Regions from separate parts of the Priestia sp. D51 genome, predicted to be linked through region 2. Evidence: riboswitches for the same ligand, from Rfam matches in the RefSeq annotation. Region 2 holds a riboswitch; each other region holds the start of a gene.
The links. A riboswitch is a leader RNA that binds a small molecule or an ion and turns the genes downstream of it on or off. The one in region 2 is predicted to bind cobalamin.

Region 1: linked by a shared signal. The riboswitch ahead of ACNHOZ_RS18870 (ABC transporter substrate-binding protein) and the one ahead of ACNHOZ_RS09075 (cobyric acid synthase) in region 2 are both predicted to bind cobalamin.
Region 3: linked by a shared signal. The riboswitch ahead of ACNHOZ_RS07305 ((2Fe-2S) ferredoxin domain-containing protein) and the one ahead of ACNHOZ_RS09075 (cobyric acid synthase) in region 2 are both predicted to bind cobalamin.

The regions. Positions count from the first base shown of each region.
Region 1 covers NZ_JBLTIR010000004.1:408,805-416,247, reverse strand. Annotated here, with positions in the region: gene ACNHOZ_RS18880 (YpjP family protein) at 1-48, shown strand, start outside; gene ACNHOZ_RS18875 (thioredoxin family protein) at 237-551, shown strand; cobalamin riboswitch at 642-774, shown strand; gene ACNHOZ_RS18870 (ABC transporter substrate-binding protein) at 1,034-1,993, shown strand; gene ACNHOZ_RS18865 (adenosylcobinamide amidohydrolase) at 2,082-2,690, shown strand; gene cbiB (adenosylcobinamide-phosphate synthase CbiB) at 2,695-3,681, shown strand; gene cobD (threonine-phosphate decarboxylase CobD) at 3,656-4,735, shown strand; gene ACNHOZ_RS18850 (bifunctional adenosylcobinamide kinase/adenosylcobinamide-phosphate guanylyltransferase) at 4,732-5,292, shown strand; gene cobS (adenosylcobinamide-GDP ribazoletransferase) at 5,289-6,062, shown strand; gene ACNHOZ_RS18840 (histidine phosphatase family protein) at 6,020-6,634, shown strand; gene ACNHOZ_RS18835 (bifunctional adenosylcobinamide kinase/adenosylcobinamide-phosphate guanylyltransferase) at 6,586-7,011, shown strand; gene ACNHOZ_RS18830 (cob(I)yrinic acid a,c-diamide adenosyltransferase) at 7,008-7,443, shown strand, end outside.
Region 2 covers NZ_JBLTIR010000002.1:483,227-490,669, reverse strand. Annotated here, with positions in the region: gene ACNHOZ_RS09100 (DHH family phosphoesterase) at 1-383, shown strand, start outside; gene ACNHOZ_RS09095 (glucose 1-dehydrogenase) at 405-1,154, shown strand; gene ACNHOZ_RS09090 (nitroreductase family protein) at 1,721-2,368, shown strand; gene ACNHOZ_RS09085 (APC family permease) at 2,792-4,363, shown strand; gene ACNHOZ_RS09080 (YdcF family protein) at 4,422-4,985, opposite strand; cobalamin riboswitch at 5,133-5,312, shown strand; gene ACNHOZ_RS09075 (cobyric acid synthase) at 5,405-6,931, shown strand; gene ACNHOZ_RS09070 (FecCD family ABC transporter permease) at 7,137-7,443, shown strand, end outside.
Region 3 covers NZ_JBLTIR010000002.1:118,976-126,418, reverse strand. Annotated here, with positions in the region: gene ACNHOZ_RS07315 (M42 family metallopeptidase) at 90-1,127, shown strand; gene ACNHOZ_RS07310 (hypothetical protein) at 1,480-1,638, shown strand; cobalamin riboswitch at 1,785-1,963, shown strand; cobalamin riboswitch at 2,082-2,261, shown strand; gene ACNHOZ_RS07305 ((2Fe-2S) ferredoxin domain-containing protein) at 2,363-2,743, shown strand; gene cobJ (precorrin-3B C(17)-methyltransferase) at 2,757-4,379, shown strand; gene ACNHOZ_RS07295 (sirohydrochlorin chelatase) at 4,397-5,308, shown strand; gene cobK (precorrin-6A reductase) at 5,305-6,072, shown strand; gene ACNHOZ_RS07285 (precorrin-8X methylmutase) at 6,078-6,725, shown strand; gene ACNHOZ_RS07280 (cobalt-precorrin-5B (C(1))-methyltransferase) at 6,729-7,443, shown strand, end outside.

The DNA of each region.
Region 1 (7,443 bases), on a different contig from region 2:
GGGAAAATTTATTGGAACCGAAACATGCCGCCTAAGTGGTTCAGCTGATAATAGACACAACATTCTACAATTTCGAAATGTTAGCTTTTTTAAGCTAGCATTTTTTTACGTCTAAAACCGTTATGGTCTAAATAAGCTGAAACATTAGCACAACGATAAAAAAATCGTTTATAATGAAGTCAGACTTCTTACTATAGAGTTGTAGGAAGGAACGAATAGACGCTGGAGGTAACACAATGAAACAATTTACGGAAGAAAAACAATTTCGCGAACAAATTAAGAATGAAACACTAAGCGTTGGGATTTTTACGACAACGTGGTGTCCTGATTGCAAACGTTTGGATATGTTTATTGATGAAATCGTTGACGAAAATACAGATAAAGCATGGTTTAAAATTGACAAGGATGAGTTTGAAGAACTTTCTGCTGAAAACAATGTAATGGGTATTCCCTCTCTTCTTGTATATAAAAACGGTGAAAAAATTGCGCACCTGCACAGTGCAAATGCTAAAACGCCTGAAGCGGTCCGTGAATTTTTAGCAACTCTTTAATTCCCTAAGCTGCGAGAGCATTCTCGCAGCTTTTTTTGTGAGAATGGCTATTTCCATTTTTCGATGAGTGGGGTATACTAGGACAAGTGAATAATCGTAAAGCAATAAGGTCTCAATTTAAAGATTGAGTGAAAAGGGAAGTCTGGTGAAAAACCAGCGCGGTCCCGCCACTGTAAGCGCTTTGTGCGTAAGTCAGGAGACCTGCCTTATTGTTAGCTGTGAAACCTTCGAGGAAGGGTGAAGCAGGGTAATGAACATACATATCAAGTATAGTGAACGGATTCTTTTCCTGCTTATCTTGACGTTACCTGCTTTGCTTTCAATTGAAAGTAAAGCTTTTTTGTTTTGAAGCTGCTGCCGAGCAGTATACATAGTCAAAGCGGAAAAAACGGGATAGCGCTGCTTTTTGCATGATCATTTGCTTTTTCTTTAACGTGGAGGTTTCGTATTCACAATGAACAATATATAGGGGGAGTATTTAGATGAAAAAATGGCTTTCGTATTCCATTATTGCGCTGTTAGTCATCGTACTTGCTGCATGCGGTGCAGGCAGCCAAAGCAACAGTGATAAAAAAACGAAGCAAGATACAGAACAAACGTCACAAGCTGCATTTCCAGTGAAGGTAAAAGACGCGCGTGATAAAGAAATTACGTTGAAAAAACAGCCTAAGAAAATTGTTTCATTAATGCCAAGTAATACGGAGATTGTATATGCCCTTGGCCTTGAGAAAGAATTAGTCGGTGTCACAAGCAACGATGATTATCCTAAAAGCGTAAAGAAAAAAGCGCAGGTGGGAGATATGAACGTTAATGCAGAAAAAGTTATTGCTTTAAATCCTGATTTAGTGCTGGCACACGCTTCAAGTATGGGCGTTTCAGATGAAGTATTTAAACAAATTGAAAGTGCGGGTATTCCGGTATTTGTTGTAAAAGATTCAACAACGTTTGATACGGTTTATGATTCTATTACGCAAATTGGTAAATTAACGGGTAAAACAAAAGAAGCTAATCAAACAATTAAAGACATGAAAGAAAAAGTAGCTTCAATTGAGAAAAAAGCAAAAACGATTTCAAAAGAAGATCGTAAAAAAGTATGGATAGAGGTATCGGGAGCTCCTGAGATTTATACAACAGGAAAAGGTACGTTCATGAACGAAATGCTTACTATGATCGGTGCTGATAACGTAGCGGCTAGTGAAAAGGGTTGGGTTAAGTTTTCTGAAGAGCAAGTTGTTAAGTTAAACCCTGACGTTATTATCGCAACGTATGATGCAGACAAAAATGAGATTATGAAGCGTCCCGCTTGGAGCAGCATGACTGCTGTAAAAGAGGGGAACATCGAAAAGGTTGATCAAAACAAAATCAACCGCTTAGGACCTCGTATTGTAGATGGCTTAGAGGACTTAGCAAAAGCAGTATACCCTGAGGTGTACAATAAATAAAAAGAGGGACCATATTCCAGTTCGAATTGAAAAGGGGATTGGTCCCTTTTCACATCTTAAAATTGAAGAACGGCCTGAGCTTTTAATCATGAAAACCGAGACTTCTTATAAAACATACAGCTCAGGCGTTTTAGGAACAGGCATCATGGAAACGGACACCTTTTACAATCGATTTGTTCATAAAGACTATTATTCAGATACTCCTTCTTTAGAGTATGAGCAATATTTGATGAAAGAAAATGTGCGCCATGAGCAAATCGTAGGGTTGATGACAGCGGTTTGGTTAAAAGAAAGAGCGGTTTACTGTTACGAAGGCTACGGAGTAAGAGTAGCTTCCGTGATAACGGCTGGAGTAGGAAACGCAGTAGATATTACAGCTGACGAAGCTGTTCCATTTTATTCCTCTCCCGGTACAATTAATATGTTTTTTTTCGTGGAAGGCACGCTTACGGATGCAGCGTTTTTACAGCTTTTTATTGCCGCTACAGAAGCCAAAACAAAAACGCTGTCACAGCTGGGTGTCATAGATCCAGCTACAAAGACGATTGCTACGGGAACATCTACGGACAGTATCTCAGTTGCAGCGTCTCAGCAAGGACCATTATATGAATATGCAGGCTCTATGACCGCTTTAGGTCAAGCGGTAGCCAAGCTGGTAAAAATAAGCTTAGAGCAGGCACTTAAGGAAAAGAGGTGAAGAAATGAGTATTGCACAAGCGATGATTGCACACCTGACAGCCATGACGATTGCTCTACTCATTGACCGAATCATAGGCGACCCAGAAAATTGGCCGCATCCCGTTCGCTGGTTTGGCAAGTGGATTTATTGGATGGATTCCAGATTAAATAAAGGCGCAGGAAAACGATTCAAAGGATTGCTTCTTGTGATAAGTATGGTGGTGCTCGCAGGAGTTATTCCTTTTTTATTCCTTCATGCTTTGTACGGAGTTCATTTTATACTAGGTGTTTTAGTAGAGGGGGTAATGATTGCGACTACTATATCCACTCGTTCCTTAAGCGAAGCTGCTTATAAGGTGCAAAAGCCGCTTCAGCTAGGAGATATGGAGAAAGCTAGATATGAAGTAAGCATGATTGTGGGACGAGATACGGATCGTTTATCAGAAGGAGAAATTGCCAGAGCGACGGTAGAGACCGTGGCTGAAAATACAAGTGATGGTATTACAGCTCCGCTTTTTTATGCATTTATAGGAGGAGGAGCCCTAGCCTTTTTTTACCGAGCTATTAACACATGCGATTCAATGGTTGGGTATAAAAATGACCGCTACTTTCTGTTCGGCTATTTTAGTGCAAAAACCGATGACGTATTAAACTATATTCCAAGTCGGTTAACTGCAGTGGTGATGACCGCTGTTAATGTAGCAAAAAGCCAATATTCTCTTTGGCATGTAACGAGTTTGATTAAGCGCGATGCTAAGAAGCATCCAAGTCCAAATAGCGGATACGGGGAAAGTGCAGTGGCTGCCCTTTTAGGTATTCAACTCGGCGGGCTTAATACATATAAAGGCATAGAATCTAATCGTGCAAAAATGGGCGAACCACTCATTCCCCTGCAAGCCGGTCATATTGAACAAGCTGTTTTCATTATGAAAAGGACGGTCTATGCTACGTGGTTATTCTATCTTTTGTTAGGAGGAGTTATTAGTGCTATTACCTACACATGGAGCTAACCCCAATGTCTTTTTAAAAGCAATAGGGGCCGAGAATTTGTCGCATCTAAAAGACTTTAGCGTAAACACAAATCCTTTAGGGGCTCCCCTTGTTCTTCACGAAAAGTGGAACGAATTCAAGGAAGCTGCGTTTAGTTACCCTGATCCTGAAGTAACAGAACTAAAAAATAAACTTGCAGCTCATCATCATGTTTCCGCTGCTCAAGTGCTGCCCACAAATGGAGCCGCTGAAGCGTTTTTCCTTATTGCTTCTTTATTTTCAGGAGAGAAAGCGGGGATTGTACAGCCGACGTTTGTCGAATACGAACAGGCAAGTAAAGCGTATGGATGTGAAGTGACATACGTTCCTTTAGCTGAAGAAAATGGCTGGAGCTGGGATATAGAGTTGATTATGAGTATTCTTCCGGATATAAAAGTACTATGGATTTGTCACCCAAATAATCCAACGGGCGTTATGTATAGTCACGAGGAATGGATGAAAGTAGTAAAAGCTGCTGCTCATCATGGTACATACTTAATAATTGATGAAGCATTTATTGATTTTGTCGAACATCAGCCTTCATTTGATTCTCTTATTCTAAACTATGAACATCTCATTGTTGTGCGTTCGATGACAAAGATGTTTAATATTGCGGGGCTTCGCCTTGGCTATATTTTGGCAAATGAAAAAATCATTAGCAAGATGTCTAAAAAACAACCTCCTTGGAGTGTAAACGGATTGTCGCAGCAAGTAGGGATGATATGTGTAGATGAAAAAGATTTTGTGAAAAAAACCGTACATTATATTAAACAAGAACGAAAACGGATCTTGAGTCAATTAGAAGAATGGGGGCTTTTGGTTTCTCCGTCTCAAACAAACTATTATCTTTGCAGCGTTCCGTCTTCTATTAAAACGCGCGATTGGCTTATCTATTTAGCAAGCCGCGGTGTGGTAGCTCGGCATACCGAAAACTTCCCATTTTTAAATGGACGCTATATCCGTTTGGCTGTGAAAACGAAAGAAGAAAATGACTATTTACTTAACGTAATCAAACAAGGACTCGATGAAATATGATCATCTTTATTAGCGGAGGGGTTCGAAGCGGCAAATCACGTGCAGCGGAGAATATGGTTCAAACTTTTTGTACAAAGCGCGCTGTTTATATTGCCACAAGCCGGCAAACAGATAGTGAAATGCAAAAACGTATCCAGCTTCATCAAACAGAACGTCAAGCGGCGAACACGCCTTGGGCAACGATCGAGCAGTCTGTAGATTTACAACAAATTCTTCCAAACCTTCGAAGTGATGATACTATACTCTTGGACTGTGTCACAAACTGGCTTGCCAATGAGCTTTTTTTAACCGAAAAAAGGTGGCAAACAAAAGAAGGTAAACAAGAGGTTTTTCGTCAGATGATAGAAGCGCTCGATAAGCTGTTTGCGCAGTCTCAGACGGTCGTGCTAGTATCTAATGAACTGTTTGAAGCGGGCGTGTTAGAGGAGCCGACATATAGCTATATGCATATGTTAGGGAAATTACATCAGTATATTGTAGAAAAAGCAGATGTGGCTATTTGTGTAGAAGCGGGACTTTCCCGTTTTAAAAAAGGAAAGGAATGTGTAAGCAAATGAAAGAATGGATAGCCATACTACGAATCTCTCTTCAGTTTTTTACGATCTTACCACTGGCTAAAACCGTTCAATGGACTGAAAAAAGAACGGCACGCTCACTTTTTGTCCTGCCTTGGATTGGCATATTACTAGGTTTAATGTTTTATAGCTTTTTACAGCTGCTTCACTATTCACCTATCACTGCTATTGTTAGCAGTATTTTAGTTTTGCTTTTGCCGCTTGTTTTAACGGGTGGTCTTCATGTAGACGGGTGGATGGATGTAAGTGATGCGTATTTTTCCCATCAGTCAAAGGAAAAGAAACTGCAGATTTTAAGCGATCCGCACGTTGGGTCTTTTGCTATTCTTTCTCTTATTGTTCTGCTTCTGCTGCGCTTTAGTGCAATCTATGAATTAACGTCTCTTTCTTCTTTATCGGTTTGGGCATGTATAACCGTCTTTACACTTCCAAGAATCGGAGCCGCTTTCTTAGTCATGAGAGATAAGCCCGCTAAAGATACGGGGCTTGCTGCTTATTTTCAAAAAGGAGTCACCAAATGGTCTATTTATGCATTTATCGTCATGAGCCTATTCTTAGTTGCTATTTTCATTGTTTTTATAGACAATAAATTCATTATCTTTTTCTTTGCCGGTTTTTTATGGCTCTGGATACGGTTTTATCGTTCGCAGTTTGGTGGCGTAACAGGAGATGTTATAGGTGCAACCATTGAAGGAGGAGAAACGTTTTTATGGATAATCCTTTGGTTATCACATGTATTCGCCATGGCATGACGCTTGAAAATCAACAAAAAAAATATATAGGGTGGAGTGATCCGCCTTTAAGTATAGAAGGGAAAAATGAATTAAAAGAGCTTTCTCTAGAGCCGGAGCTCGTTATTTCCAGTGACTTAAAAAGAGCGCTAGAAACAAGTTCAATTGTTTTTCCTAAATCTCAGGTGATTAAAAGGGAAAGTTGGCGTGAGCTGCATTTTGGAGATTGGGAAGAGAAGACGTATGAAGATTTAAAAAACATACGGGCATATAGAAATTGGATCGATCACTGGGCAGAACATACGCCTCCGAATGGTGAAAGCTTCTCAGGATTTTCAAACCGAGTTTGGGAAGCTTGGGAAGAAGCGGTCGATTTGGCGGCTAGTCAGCAATTGCGTCACATTGCTATTGTTTCACACGGCGGACCACTGCGTTTACTTGCGTCCCATTTTAAACAGACAGCGTCGCTTTGGGATGTTTCTTTTTCTTATGGAGAAGGTTTTTCAGTAACGTGCACATACAAACAGGCAAAGGAGAGAAGAGCATGCATTTCGTATTCGGCGGTGCATTTACCGGCAAAAGAAAATGGGTGAAGCAGCAGTATGCCAGTGAGTCGATAAAATGGCATTGTTTGTATGAAGACCCCGTTTTACCGGCCATTGAGTTTGAAGAAAGTTACATTGTGCTAGAAGGATTTGAGCACTATGTTAAGGAATTAATACATAGCGAGCTGGAGGCTCCGCATCTTGTTGTTAAAAAGGTCATACAGAAGTGGAGAGACAGCGGTGTATGGGAACAGTTAATAGTGATTGGAACTGAAGTCGGCAAAGGCATTGTTCCTTTAGATCCAATAGAGCGGCAGTGGAGAGATGAATGCGGGTATGCGTATCAGCATTTGGCGGCACATGCCCAGAAAGTAGATCACATTTGGTACGGAATTGCTAATCGATTGAAGGAGGAAATACAATGAACATTTACACAAAAACAGGGGACAAAGGGCAGACAAGCTTAATTGGAGGAAGAGTAAATAAAGATGATATTCGAGTGGAAGCATACGGGACGATTGATGAGCTAAATGGCTTTGTAGGTCAAGCGATTTATCAGCTGGATGAAACAACATTAAAAGATGTAAAAGAAGAGCTAATTACGATTCAGCATGAGCTTTTTGACTGTGGAAGTGATTTAGCATTTGCAAAAGATGATCATCCGTACAAAGTAACGAATGACATGATAGCAGTACTTGAAAAGCGCATTGATGTCTATATGTCAGAAGCGCCGGCCATTGAGCGTTTTATTTTACCTGGAGGCACACCTGCAGCGACAACGCTTCATATTTGTCGGACGATTACACGCCGCGCAGAACGGCTTGTTGTTGGCGTGCAGCGTGAGCATAAAATTAATG
Region 2 (7,443 bases):
ACAAACACGAAATTTTACTAGAAGCAGAAGAAAAAAAGATTGAAAAATATATTTACGACAAGCAAAAACAAATCATAAAAGAAAGTGTTGAAATTGCTAAAACAGCGTACAACGTAGGCATTGTATTTGCAGATACATATCAGTCTGAGCTAGGAAATGCACTGTGTCTAGAAAACGAAGATATCGACTTTTCCGTTATGGTGGACATGGGACGCCAAAAGATTGGCTTCCGTGCAGTAAAAGACGAAATCAACTTAGCCGAAATTGTTGGGCACCTTGGAGGAGGAGGTCATCCAAAAGCTTCTGGATGCAAGTTAACGGCTGAAACGTTTGCTCTTTTCGTCACGGATCACTTGTTTAAAGACGAAGAAAAAAGTGAATAAAGCGTATAAGGAGGAGATGCTATGTCATTTAAAGATTTAGTTGTTGTTGTTACGGGAGCTGCGAATGGAATAGGAAAAGATGTATCACGCGCATACGCAAAACAAGGAGCAAAAGTGGTATTGGCAGATGTGGACGAAACCGAAGGAGAGCGTCACGCAGAAGCTATTCAAAGACAAGGCGGAGAAGCCATTTTTGTGAAAACAGACGTCCGAAAAGAAGACGACATTTTAAATCTCGTTGAGAAAACGGTCGGTACGTATGGAACGATACATATTTTGATTAATAATGCAGGCGTTTCCCACTGGAAATCACCGTATGAGCTAACCATTGATGAATGGGATGACATTATCAATACGAACCTGCGCAGCGTGTTTCTATGTTCTCGCGAAGCAGCTAAAGTGATGAGGAAAAACGAAAGCGGAGGCTCCATTGTAAACTTAGCTTCTACAAGAGCTTCAATGTCTGAACCAGATACAGAAGCCTATGCTGCTACAAAAGGAGGAATCGTTGCTTTAACTCATGCACTTGCCGTTTCGCTTGGTGATGACAACATCACGGTAAATGCTATTTCTCCAGGATGGATTGAGACATCTGACTACGATGGCCTTCGTGAAATCGATCATACGCAGCATCCGTCTAATCGGGTAGGAACGCCAGCCGATATCTCAAGAGCGTGTATGTACTTAACAAACGTCGAAAATGATTTTGTAACAGGAGCTAACCTCGTAGTAGACGGGGGAATGACGCGAAAGATGATTTATGAACATTAAGTATCTATAAAAAAGGCTGAGATAAAAATATTTTAGACGAAGTGAAAAAATGAACCCTTGATCAAAATTTTTGATTAGCGGTTCGTTTTTTTATTACGGTGAACGTAGGTTTCACCTGTTTCGTTCCTTCTAGCAGTTGATTGAAGGGCACGACGAAGACTCCTGCGGAAAAAGCGGAACAGATGAGACCCCGCAGGAACGCAAGTGACGAGGAGGTTCAGCGGCCGCCCGCGGAAAGCGAAGTCGTGCACGGAAATCAACTGCGGTATCAAAAGCGGTTCAGCTCATATATCCCATTTGTTTATTTTAGATTGGATTCATTTCGTTATGTCTCAACCTCTTTTGATGATCAACAAAAAAAAATAATTTTTCTGTTGACAGGTAATAATAATCATTGTAAAGTAAGTTACATAAAGTAATTAAATTTCAATTAATATTTTTTTAGTTTAATATCTCGAATTAGAGATATAAGAATTCATTATATCTTGTTTATCTCCTTTTATCAGGGGGAAGGGTATAAACATGCAATTTAAGCTTAAAAAAACAAACAATTAGGAGTGTGGAAAATGGGTTTTTTAGATAAATTATTTGATAAATCAAGTGATCAACAACAGGTTGGAAAAGATTTTTATGAAGCAATTAAAAACCGACGTTCTATTTATGCAATTGATAAAAATGTAAAAATGTCAGAAGAAAAAATTGAAGAAATTATTAACTTTGCGGTGAAACATACTCCTTCAGCATTTAATTCCCAAAGCGCACGCGTAGTCGTTTTATTTGGCGAACAGCATGATAAAGTGTGGAATATTACGAGAGAAGCGCTTCGTAAAATTGTTCCAGCTGAAAATTTTTCAGATACGGATCAAAAAATGAACTTATTCGGAAGCGGCTATGGAACAGTTCTTTTCTTTGAAGATCAAGAAGTAGTTGAAGGACTGCAAAAGCAGTTCGCATCTTACAGCGAAAATTTCCCGGTTTGGTCTAACCAATCATCAGGCATGCTGCAGCATGTGATCTGGACAGCTCTTGAGCTCGAAGGCCTAGGAGCAACTTTACAGCATTACAATCCATTGATTGACGATGAAGTAAAAGCAGCTTGGAATGTTCCAAGTTCATGGAAGCTGATTGCTCAAATGCCATTTGGTAATCCCGTGTCACCGGCGGGTGAAAAAGAATTTCAACCACTAAGTGAACGTGTAAAAGTATTTAAATAAGCAAAAAAAGGCACGGACAACATTATTTTAATTAAAGCAAAATCCGAACGATTCATCGTTCGGATTTTTTTATTGGTATGGCAAGCGTAGGTGTTGCGTATGTAGCTGCTTCTAGCGGTTGATTTCGTTATATCTCAGACCCTTTTTTACGGTAAATAGTTTGAATATTCTTTTATGTTTAACCTAAGAAAAATGCGGTTAAATAGGAGGAGTAGTCCTCAAATCTTCTGTGGAATTTATGCGCTATACATAAGCAATTCAACGATGTTTTACAAAAAAATAAAGTTTTTAACTTGGTTTTTTAGAGAATATTTGTTAACATATCCACTTGTGAGGTCTTAGTAAGAGGAGGATGATGTAAAGAATCCCATATCGGACGCAAGGGCGTAGATATGTGGAGTGGAAATTTTAAAGGAGGATATTATGTCTGATCAAGGAAATCAAGGAAAGTTTAAAAAATCAATATCGTTACTTGACCTAACGTTAATTGGGATGGGAGCTATTTTTGGTTCCGCCTGGTTATTTGCGGTTAGTAACGTAGCGTCAAAGGCTGGTCCAGCCGGAAGTTTTTCGTGGCTGATTGGCGGAGTCATTATTTTACTTATCGGTTTAGTGTATGCTGAACTTGGAGCAGCGCTGCCGCGTACCGGTGGAATTATCCGTTATCCGGTTTACTCACATGGTCATTTAGTGGGTTACTTAATTTCATTCATTACCATTATTGCTTACACAAGTTTGATTGCCATCGAGGTAACGGCTGTACGTCAGTATGTTGCGTTTTGGCTTCCTGGTCTAACTAAACATGGTTCTGAATCGCCTACTACAATCGGCTGGTTATTTCAGTTCGCGTTATTAACGCTATTTTTTATCATTAACTACGTAAGTGTAAAAGCATTTGCTAAGTCAAATGTTATTATATCTGTGTTCAAATATGCGGTTCCTCTTACAATTATCGTCGTGTTAGCTTATCACTTTAAATCAGCTAACTTTACAACTGGCGATTTTACTCCGTTTGGTTTTAATGGTATTCAAGCAGCCATTTCAACAGGTGGCGTTATGTTTGCTTACCTAGGACTTCACCCTATTGTTTCTGTAGCCAGTGAAGTTAAAAACCCGCAGCGTAATATTCCAATCGCGCTCATTATCTGTATTGTACTTTCAGCGATTATTTACACAGCACTGCAAGTATTGTTCATTGGTAACATTCCGGCTGATATGCTATCAGGAGGATGGGGAACAATTCAAGAGCAATTCTCTTTACCATTTAAAGATATTGCACTTATTTTAGGCCTTGGCTGGTTAGTAACGCTTGTTATTTTTGATGCTATTTTATCACCAGGCGGTAACGGGAACATCTTCATGAATACAACTTCTCGTTTAGTTTATGCTTGGTCTCGTAATGGAACACTATTTAAACGTTTCTCAAAAGTAGATAAGAAAACAGGAATTCCACGTGCGTCACTATGGCTATCGTTTGGAATGTCCGTATTCTGGACACTGCCATTTCCTTCTTGGGAAGCGCTAGTAAACGTATGTTCAGTAGCACTTATTCTGTCTTATGCGATTGCGCCAATTTCAGCTGCTGCATTCAGAGTAAATGCAAAAGACCTTAAAAAGCCTTTCAAATTAAAAGGCATGAGCGTTATTGCTCCCGTGTCATTTATCTTCTGTTCATACATCGTATATTGGTCAGGATGGACGACAATTTCTTGGCTTCTAGGATCACAGCTTCTAATGGTTGTTATCTACGTAGCATTTAAGAAATACGTACCAACTGACGTTGTAAAATTTGCACAGCAGCTTAAATCTGCTTGGTGGCTAGTTGCTTATTATATTATTATGCTTGTTATCTCTTACCTAGGCTCATTTGGTGGAGGACAAGGTGTGCTAAGCAACCCGCTTGACTTAATTTTAATTGCTCTTGTTTCAATCGGTATTTTCTACTGGGCGAAATACACGGGTTTACCAAAAGCAGTTATCGATACGGATGATTAATAAAAAACACGGCATGAATTCATGCCGTGTTTTTCGTTTGTATAGGGGTGTACTCTATTTATTTATCAAACAGCCACGTTTTTAAGATAGCAGCATACTCACGAAAGTAGGCTTGAAGTTTAATTGAATTTGGTGTCTTTGCACCTAAAGGATAAACGTCAAAACCTTGACGCTTGGCAATAATAGAGGCGCGAAATAAATGAAAATCACTGCTAACAAGCACGACTTTTTTGTGTTGAATATCAACTTTCTTTTTAGTGAAAGTGAAATTCTCAAAAGTAGAAGTTGACTGATCCTCTTTTATCATTCGATTCTTTTTAATTCCTTCTTTTCGTAGAAAACGATAGGCTGCTTCTGCTTCAGAAATTTCTTCATCGGATCCTTTTCCACCCGTTACGATAACTTTTGTTTGTTTATGAGTCTTTAAATAAGATAAAGCCGTTTTTGCTCGTTCTTTTAAACTAGGAGACATTTGATCTCCGTCTACTTTGGAACCTAAAATGAGCACATAATCTGCTTTTTGCGGAACAGGCTGATGAGCGGTTTGATACATACAAAAAGACATGATTGCTATGTAAAGAACAAGCAAACTAATAAAGATATAAATGATTTTTTTCTTCAACTACGAGCACCTTCCTAGCTATTTCATAAGATGTTTGGAAAATAATTGTTATTATAGCATACGAGACCCAAATAAGTATAAACACAGTAATATATAATAATAGAAGAAAATCGTTATTGTGAATGGTTATAAAATTCGTTACAATAAAGAATAAATGATTTTAAAAGTGCCTCTAAGGAGGATAATAGGGAAATCGGTGTAAATCCGGTGCAGCCCCCGCTACTGTAAATGTGGATGAACCTGCAAAGACCCACTAGTCAAACTAGGAAGGATGCAGAAGTAAAATGAAGCATAAGCCAGGAGACCTGCTTTTAAAAACCCCTTATTTTTCGGTGGGAGAAATAAGTCAAGACAATGTGTTAATGAGCGCATGACCAAACCTTGACTTTTACAGTTAAGGTTTTTTTATGTGATAGGGAGTGGAAAAAGTGAAAAAAGGAAAACCTCTTATGATTCAAGGAACGCACTCAGACGCTGGAAAAAGCATGATTGCTACAGCGTTTTGCCGTATTTTTAAAGAAGACGGCTATCAAACTGCACCGTTTAAATCGCAAAATATGGCGCTTAATTCATACATTACAATGGATGGAAAAGAAATTGGAAGAGCGCAAGGAATTCAAGCTGAAGCGGCTGGAGTAGAAGCAACAACCAATATGAATCCTATTTTAATTAAACCAACTCGTGATCATGAATCTCAAATTGTCGTTCATGGAAAGCCGCTTCGTAATATGTTTGCTTTTCAGTATCGGCAAGAATTTTTTAATGAAGGTTTGAACGTTATCACGGAGTCTTATAAAGAGCTTGCCAATCATTATGATCGAATTGTGATTGAAGGTGCTGGAAGTCCTGCTGAAGTGAATTTGAACGATCGGGAACTGGTAAATATGCGCGTAGCAAAGATAGCCCAAGCCCCTGTTGTGTTAGTAGGAGACATTGATAAAGGAGGGGTTTTTGCGAGTCTGGTGGGTACTCTTCAATTGCTTCCAGATGAACATAAACCTAGAGTAATTGGAGTGTTAATCAATAAATTCCGAGGAGACTTAGAGCTTTTAAAACCGGGGTTGAAGTGGTTTGAAGAATACACGGGAGTTCCGGTACTAGGAGTGATTCCTTATATGCACGACGTGGAAATTGACGCTGAAGATTCGCTATCACTCAGAAATTACTCAACGCTTGTGAATCCGTTAAAAGAAATCGATATTGCGGTTATCTCGTATCCTCGCATCTCAAATTTTACAGACATTGATCCTCTAAGCTTAGAAGAAGACTGTCATGTGAGACTTGTAACCAAGCCATCACAACTAGGTACGCCTGATTTAATTGTTTTACCAGGAAGCAAAAATACGATTGAAGATGCGCAGTTTTTACAAGAAAGCGGCCTGGCTCTAGCCATTAATCAAGTCTTGAACGCAACGAACGCTCACGTTATTGGCATCTGCGGGGGATATCAAATGTTAGGCGAGACAATTACGGACCCCGATGCAGTAGAGTCCCGGATTGAATCTATTAAAGGGCTGGGTTTGCTTCCAGTGGAAACCGTTATGACAACCAGCAAAAAAACAGAAAGAGTTTCTGGATATGTTCAGTTAGAGAGTGAGAAGGTTTCGATTGAAGGCTATGAAATTCATATGGGAAAGACGGTTTCTAAAAGCATAACGGAAGCCTTTGCGGTGGTAGATGATCAAAAAGAAGGAACGGTTAAAGACAACATCATTGGCACGTATGTTCATGATGTGTTTCATAACGATGCTTTGCGCAGAGCTTTGCTTAATCAAATTCGTAAACATAAAAAATTGCCGCCTATTACGGATACATTCAACAGTCGCCTGCAAAAAGAGGAGTCTTTTTCAAAAGCAGCAGCATATGTGAGAGAAGCTGTAGATATGGAAAAGCTGTATCATTTAATAGACAACTATAAAAGCCCGGAGCAAGCACAAAAAGTGTAGCTTGTAGAGGTTTTCGCTTGTTTTTTCACCGAGAACTTTAGTACGCTATTCTACGTTGCCTAGTTCAACAGTCTAGCACTCGTAACAAATAAAAGATGATTGTTTCCAATACTATGTAGGATGGAAACATGGTTTATGGACAGGAAAATGAATGGTTAATGTAATGTAAAACATCACGCCTCGTTTCCTAGAGGAGCTGAAAGTATTGATTTTTAAACGTATTTTTTTAAACAAAGCATCTATTTTATACATAGTCAGTTTATTTATTGTATGTACTTCGGTGATTATGGGAGTATTTATTGGTACAGTTTCGTTAACCGTAGGAGATACAATCAAAATTATTATTGGCCACCTTACCGGACTATCCTTATATCACGGTCCGGAAAACATGGATTTAATCATTTGGCAAATTCGTTTTCCAAGAGTACTGGTGGCATTTTTAGTAGGAGCTTCGCTTTCAATAGCAGGAGCTGCCTTTCAAGGGCTATTAAGAAACTCTCTTGCAGATCCTT
Region 3 (7,443 bases), 360 kb from region 2:
CTGCCTGGCTTTTTTGTTTGGAGCTGCCTGTTATCTTTTTTGAAACATATGGTAAAATAAAAGAAATGAGAGACAAAGGAAGTGTCATAATGACGGAAACTGTTCAGTTAATTAAAAAGCTTGTTTCGATTCCCAGTCCTTCTGGAAATACAGAAAAGGTGATTTCATTTGTCGAAGACTATGTAAAAGAGCTAAATATTCAAACGTATCGCAATCGAAAAGGAGGCTTAGTCGCTACTATTCCCGGTAAAGATACGGATCATCACCGCATGCTGACGGCTCATGTCGATACATTAGGTGCTATGGTAAAAGAAATCAAACCGAGTGGACGTCTGAAAATCGACTTGATTGGAGGGTTCCGCTACAATTCCATCGAAGGAGAATATTGTGAAATCGAAACGTCAGCAGGAGAAGTATTTACAGGGACCATCCTTATGCATCAAACATCTGTTCATGTGTATAAAGATGCAGGTAAAGCTGAGCGAAATCAAGATAATATAGAAATTCGATTGGATGAAAAAGTACATAGCGCAGAAGATGTTCGCAGTCTTGGAATTGAAGTCGGCGACTTTGTTTCGTTTGATCCTCGTGTAGAAATAACAAAAAGCGGTTTTATTAAATCTCGTCATCTCGATGATAAAGCAAGCGTAGCTTTATTGCTTCAGCTCATGAAAACAATTCAAGAAGAGCAGATCGAACTGCCATACACTACGCACTTTCTTATTTCAAATAATGAAGAAATTGGATACGGAGGAAATTCGAATATTACGCCTCAAACGGTAGAATACTTAGCGGTTGATATGGGTGCCATGGGAGATGGACAATCTACTGATGAATACACCGTGTCTATTTGTGTAAAAGATTCAAGCGGCCCATATCATTACGGTTTGAGAAAGCATTTGGTGGAGCTAGCTAAGCAGCATGATATTCAGTACAAATTAGATATTTATCCGTTTTACGGATCAGATGCTTCTGCTGCTATTCGTGCCGGGCATGACATCGTACACGGCTTAATTGGTCCAGGAATTGATTCTTCTCATGCGTTTGAGAGAACGCATCAAGATTCATTGAACCATACGTACAAGCTTCTTTACCACTATGTGCAATCGAACATGGTTCTGCTTTAAGAAAGGAATATTTAATTAGTGTATTTTTATGCAAAACAAAGAGCAGGACGGGACAGTGATGTCTGTACTTTCCTTTCCTAAAAAAGAAGCGGGCTGTCCGGCTTCTTTTTTTAATAAATACTATATATTTTTTTACTGGTGAAGCAACAGTTGGTAAAAAAAGCACCTTTTTTAAAGAGGTATAATACGGCTTAAACCTTTTGTACATTTTGTTCATTTACAGAAGTTAAAATGTTTTTAAATTTTTAAAAGTTTCTTGTGACAAGTTTTGTAGAATGGGTTTTCAAAAGGATATGGTTTCGTCATAATGTGGATATAGCGATCACTACAATAATCGGAGGCGAATCTTTTCATGTGGGTACTGACGGTATATGCTGGAAAAGAAATGAAAATGTTTGAATTTGAAACTGAAACGCAGGCGAGAGAAGCTTTTGCCAAAACAAATGGCTGTAAAGTTCTTTCAGAAGTCGTGTATTATAATGATCCTCATTTAACATTAGTAGCTATATAATGAAAAAACAAGAGCTGACTTTATGCTCTTGTTTTTTTATAGCTTCTTGTATCTTACGAAAAGAATAGAGTTGAAATAAAAAAAAATGTACGCTATGATATGGTAGTTACTTCTATTATTCTGATAGTTTAAAAGGTTCATATATATCAAACAGCAACAGTGAAGATGCCAAGAAGGCTTAATAGGGAAACTGGTGAAAGACCAGTACTGCCCCCGCAACTGTAAGTGTGGACGAACGAGTATAACCACTGTGGAAAAATCACGGGAAGGTTCTCAAGTAGAATGATACACAAGTCAGGAGACCTGTCTTTATTGTGAAGTTTCTATTTCTCCGGGGAGCGGGAAGGGAAACGTTGGCTTAAAGTGGCATTCGTGTACACTTTTATTCTGACGTTTTACCCGCTCGCATATTAGCGAAGCGGGTTTTTCTCGTAGCACAAAACTACATATCGTGCAAAAAAGGTGCGCAATGTTCACATTGCGTTAAATGGGAAGTCTGGTGTGAAGCCAGCGCGGTACCCGCCACTGTGAAGAGGAGCTGATTGCATATGCCACTGTATTCGGGAAGGCGCAATCAAGTGATGAATCGAAGTCAGGAAACCAGCCTTTTTCTAATGCGAAGCTTACCCTACGGGATATAGGTGGAAGTGCAAAAACTTAGTTTGAATTTTTCTGCGCCTCTATCATTGATAGAGGCGTTTTTTTAGTAAAGGAGCGAATAAGTGTGACGACGTGGAACTTAAATGGAACAAAACATCACGTATTGATTTGTAATGGAAGCAGCTGTATGAGAAAAGGTGGAGAAGAAGCCACGCAAGCTATTCGAAATAAAGTGACTGAACTGAATCTAGATGAAGCGGTTCACACAACCCGTACGCGCTGTAACGGAAGATGCAAAGATGCTCCTGTAGCTATCGTGTACCCTTCAGGAGATTGGTACAAGCAGGTCACTGAAAACGTAGCTCATCGAATTGTTGAAGAACATTTAGCAGGAGGCTGCAGTATAAAGGAATCACTTATTTATGAATATGATCAAAACGGTTTTGTTTCTCCGGAAAAGAGTGACTCCATAGAAGGAATTGACAAAGTAAAAAGTAACGCATAAAGGAGGAGCTAGCATGAAAGGTAAACTGTTAGTTATTGGATTCGGCCCAGGAAGCTTTGAACATATTACACAGCGAGCAAGAGAAGCCATTCAAGAAAGTGATATGATCATTGGTTATAAAACCTATGTGGAATTAATTCAGGGACTATTAACGAATCAGCAAATTATTAGTACAGGAATGACCGAAGAAGTAAGCCGTGCACAAGAAGCCGTAAAGCAAGCTGAAGCGGGAAAAACCGTGGCGGTCATTTCAAGCGGAGATGCAGGAGTATACGGAATGGCCGGCCTTGTGTATGAAGTGTTGATTGAAAAAGGATGGAAAAAAGAAACGGGCGTAGAGCTGGAAGTGATTCCTGGCATTTCGGCTATTAATTCATGCGCATCCCTCCTTGGGGCGCCCGTGATGCATGATGCCTGTACGATTAGTTTAAGTGACCACCTTACGCCTTGGGAGTTAATCGAAAAACGAATCGAAGCAGCTGCACAAGCGGATTTTGTAGTAGCTTTTTATAATCCGAAAAGCGGAAGACGCACAAGACAAATTGTGGAAGCGCAAAGGATTTTATTAAAATACCGTTCCCCCGATACGCCTGTTGGTCTTGTGAAAAGCGCTTATCGTGACCGTGAAGAAGTGGTAATGACCAATTTAAAAGACATGTTAAATCATGAAATAGGCATGCTGACTACCGTTGTTGTCGGAAATTCATCTACGTTCTTTTACGATGACTTAATGATTACACCGCGCGGGTATCAGCGGAAATATACCCTCAACCAAACAGAGCAGCCGCTAAGACCGCATCAGCGGCTTCGAAAAGAAGCAGAACCATGGGCTCTTGATCAAGAGGAGACTGTAAAGCAAACGGCTTCAGCTATTGAAGATGTTCAGAATACAAAAGAAGAAAAAGTAGCTTCACGAGCTCTGGCAGAAGAAGCGCTTCAAGCAATTTTAGGTGAAACTACTTCACCGGTCGTACACCAGCCAATTGAGTCTATTTTTGAAGTGGCAGTTAGTCCAGGGCTTGCGAATAAGAAGTTTACGCCCGTTCAAATGACAACACTAGCAGAAGTTGTTGGTGAAAAAGGTACGATGGAGTATACGCCTGACCATCAAATCAAACTGCAAATTCCAACGGCTCAGCCAGATGTGATTATTAAAAAGCTCCAATCAGCTTCCTTTTTACTATCTCCAGTCGGAGACGTGTTTACAATTAAAGCGTGTGATTTTTGTGATGGAGAAAAAAGTGACGCCATCCCGCATACGGAACAATTACAAAAGCGTCTCGGTGGAATGGACATGCCAAAAGAGCTGAAGCTTGGTATTAATGGATGCGGTATGGCCTGTTACGGTGCTGTTCAAGAAGATATCGGCATTGTCTACAGAAAAGGTGCGTTTGACTTATTTTTAGGGGCTAAAACGGTTGGACGAAACGCCCATTCAGGTCAAATTGTGGCGGAAGGCATAGCGCCCGATGACATTGTTGAAATAGTGGAGAACATTGTCCATGAATATAAAGAAAAAGGTCATCCAAATGAGCGGTTTCATAAATTCTTTAAGCGTGTGAAGAATGTTTATGGATTCGACTATCAAGATATAACACCAAAAATAAAAGTAGAACCAGCTCCGTGTGGAGATTAAAAATGGGAGGGCATTATATGAAATCAGTTTTATTTGTCGGTCATGGAAGTAGAGATCCTGAAGGGAACGATCAAATTCGCGAGTTTATCTCGACTATGAAGCATGATTGGGACCCATCTATTTTAGTAGAAACGTGTTTTCTAGAGTTTGAACGTCCGAATGTAAGTCAAGGCATTGATACATGTGTGGCAAAAGGAGCGACAGATGTAGTTGTAGTTCCAATTATGCTCTTGCCAGCTGGCCACTCAAAAATACATATTCCGGCGGCTATAGATGAAGCTAAGGAAAAATATCCACACGTAAACTTCGTGTACGGACGTCCCATTGGCGTTCATGAAGAAGCCCTTGAAATTTTAAAAACGAGATTACAAGAATCAGGAGAAAATTTAGAAACTCCAGCTGAAGACACGGCTGTTATTGTCTTAGGGCGAGGAGGAAGCGATCCTGATGCAAACAGTGATTTATATAAAATTACGCGCCTCCTTTGGGAAAAAACAAACTACAAAATCGTCGAAACTTCTTTTATGGGCGTGACCGCTCCATTGATTGATGAAGGAGTGGAACGATGTTTAAAACTGGGCGCTAAAAAAGTGGTTATTCTCCCGTATTTCTTATTTACAGGAGTACTAATTAAGCGTTTGGAAGAAATGGTGAAACAGTATAAAATGCAGCATGAAAACATTGAGTTTAAGCTAGCCGGCTATTTCGGTTTTCATCCAAAACTGCAGACAATTTTAAAAGAACGTGCTGAAGAAGGATTAGAAGGCGAAGTGAAAATGAACTGCGATACATGTCAATATCGCCTCGGCATTATGGAGCATATTGATCACCATCATCATCACGATCATGATCATGATCACGGGCACCATCACCACGATCACCATCATGACCATCACCACCATGAAGATAAGGTCGGCGAGTTAAAATGATTTTATTGTTAGCGGGAACTAGCGATGCACGTGCATTAGCTGTTCAAGTGAAAAAAGAAGGTTACGACGTTACGGCGACGGTTGTAACCGACAATGCAGCAATCGAATTACAGCGAGCAGAAGTGAAAGTGAAAATTGGACGTCTCACAAAAGAAGATATGATGACTTTTATAAACGAACATGGTGTAAAAGCTATTGTGGATGCAAGTCACCCCTTTGCCGAAGAAGCATCTAAAAACGCCATCGGTGCGGCTGCTGAAACATCGATTCCTTACATACGCTATGAGCGGGCTTCGCAGGCTTTTACCTACGACAATATGACGATGGTTTCTACGTATGAAGAAGCAGCTGAAGTAGCAGCTGAGAAAAAAGGAGTTATTATGCTGACAACAGGCAGCAAGACGCTACAGGTTTTTACAGAAAAGCTCCTTCCTCTTTCAGATGTACGGCTTGTTGCTCGTATGCTTCCAAGGCTGGATAATATGGAAAAGTGTCAGCAGTTAGGATTGCCGCAAAAAAATATTATTGCTATTCAAGGTCCGTTTACAAAAGAGTTTGATCAAGCGCTTTATAAGCAATACGGAGTGACGGTCATGGTCACAAAAGAAAGCGGAAAAGTTGGATCTGTGGATGAAAAAGTGGAAGCAGCCAAAGAGTTGGGCTTAGATATCATTATGATAGGGCGACCAAAAATCGAGTATGGAACCGTGTATTCTACTTTTGAAGAAGTGGTTCATGCTTTAGTAAACCAAACTAGGAGTTGATTGAGATGGATTTTCGTACAGAATTTAAACCGTTAACTGTTCAGCCTCAGCAAATTGAAGGAAAAAGTTTTGAAATGATTACAGAAGAGCTTGGGCCTCACCCGTTTACAGATGAACAGTACCCAATTGTTCAGCGTGTGATTCATGCGTCTGCAGACTTTGAACTTGGACGCAGCATGCTGTTTCATCCTGATGCGATTCAAGCAGGAATTAAAGCCATTCGCAGCGGCAAGCAAGTGGTTGCGGATGTACAAATGGTGCAAGTAGGAACAAACAAGCAGCGAATTGAAAAACACGGCGGTGAAATCAAAGTTTATATTTCAGATCCGGACGTAATGGAAGAAGCAAAGCGCTTAAATACAACGCGTGCAATTATTTCAATGCGAAAAGCAATTAAAGAAGCAGACGGCGGAATTTTTGCAATTGGGAACGCACCGACAGCTTTACTTGAATTAATTCGTTTGATTAAAGAAGGAGAAGCGAAGCCTGGGCTTGTTATTGGTCTGCCGGTAGGATTTGTTTCAGCCGCTGAATCGAAAGAAGAACTTGCAAAACTTGACGTGCCGTTTATTACAAACATTGGGCGAAAAGGCGGCAGTACGGTAACGGTTGCTGCATTAAATGCAATTTCAATTCTTGCAGATCAGGTGTAACACATGAAGGAAGTACCAAAAGAACCTAAGAAACTCAGAGAAGGCTACACGACGGGCGCTTGTGCAACGGCAGCTACGAGAGCAGCTCTGCTTACGCTAATTTCAGGAGAAGTGCAAGATGAGTCAACGATTTACTTACCTGTCGGCCGCTTTGCTACGTTTCATCTTGAAGAATGCGAGTATCGCACAAGCAGCGCTGTAGCTAGCATCATTAAAGATGCTGGAGATGATCCCGATGCCACGCACGGAGCGCTGATTATTTCTGAAGTTTCGTGGTGTAATGGTGCAGACATTATCATTGATGGAGGAGTGGGAGTAGGGCGTGTGACAAAGCCTGGCCTCCCAGTTCCTGTCGGTGAAGCAGCCATTAACCCTGTGCCAAGAAAGATGCTGAAAGAAACGGCTGAACAGCTTTTAGCCCAATACAATATACAAAAAGGCGTTAAGATTGTCATCTCGGTTCCTGAAGGAGAAGAAATGGCGAAAAAGACATTAAATGCACGTCTAGGTATTTTAGGAGGCATTTCGATACTGGGGACGCGGGGGATTGTTGTTCCGTTCTCAACAGCTGCTTATAAAGCAAGTATCGTGCAGGCAATCAGCGTGGCTAAAGCGAGTAATTGTGAGCACGTTGTCATTACGACAGGGGGCCGAAGCGAAAAGTATGGAATGAAACAGTTCCCTGAACTTCCGGAAGAAGCATTTATCGAAATGGGAG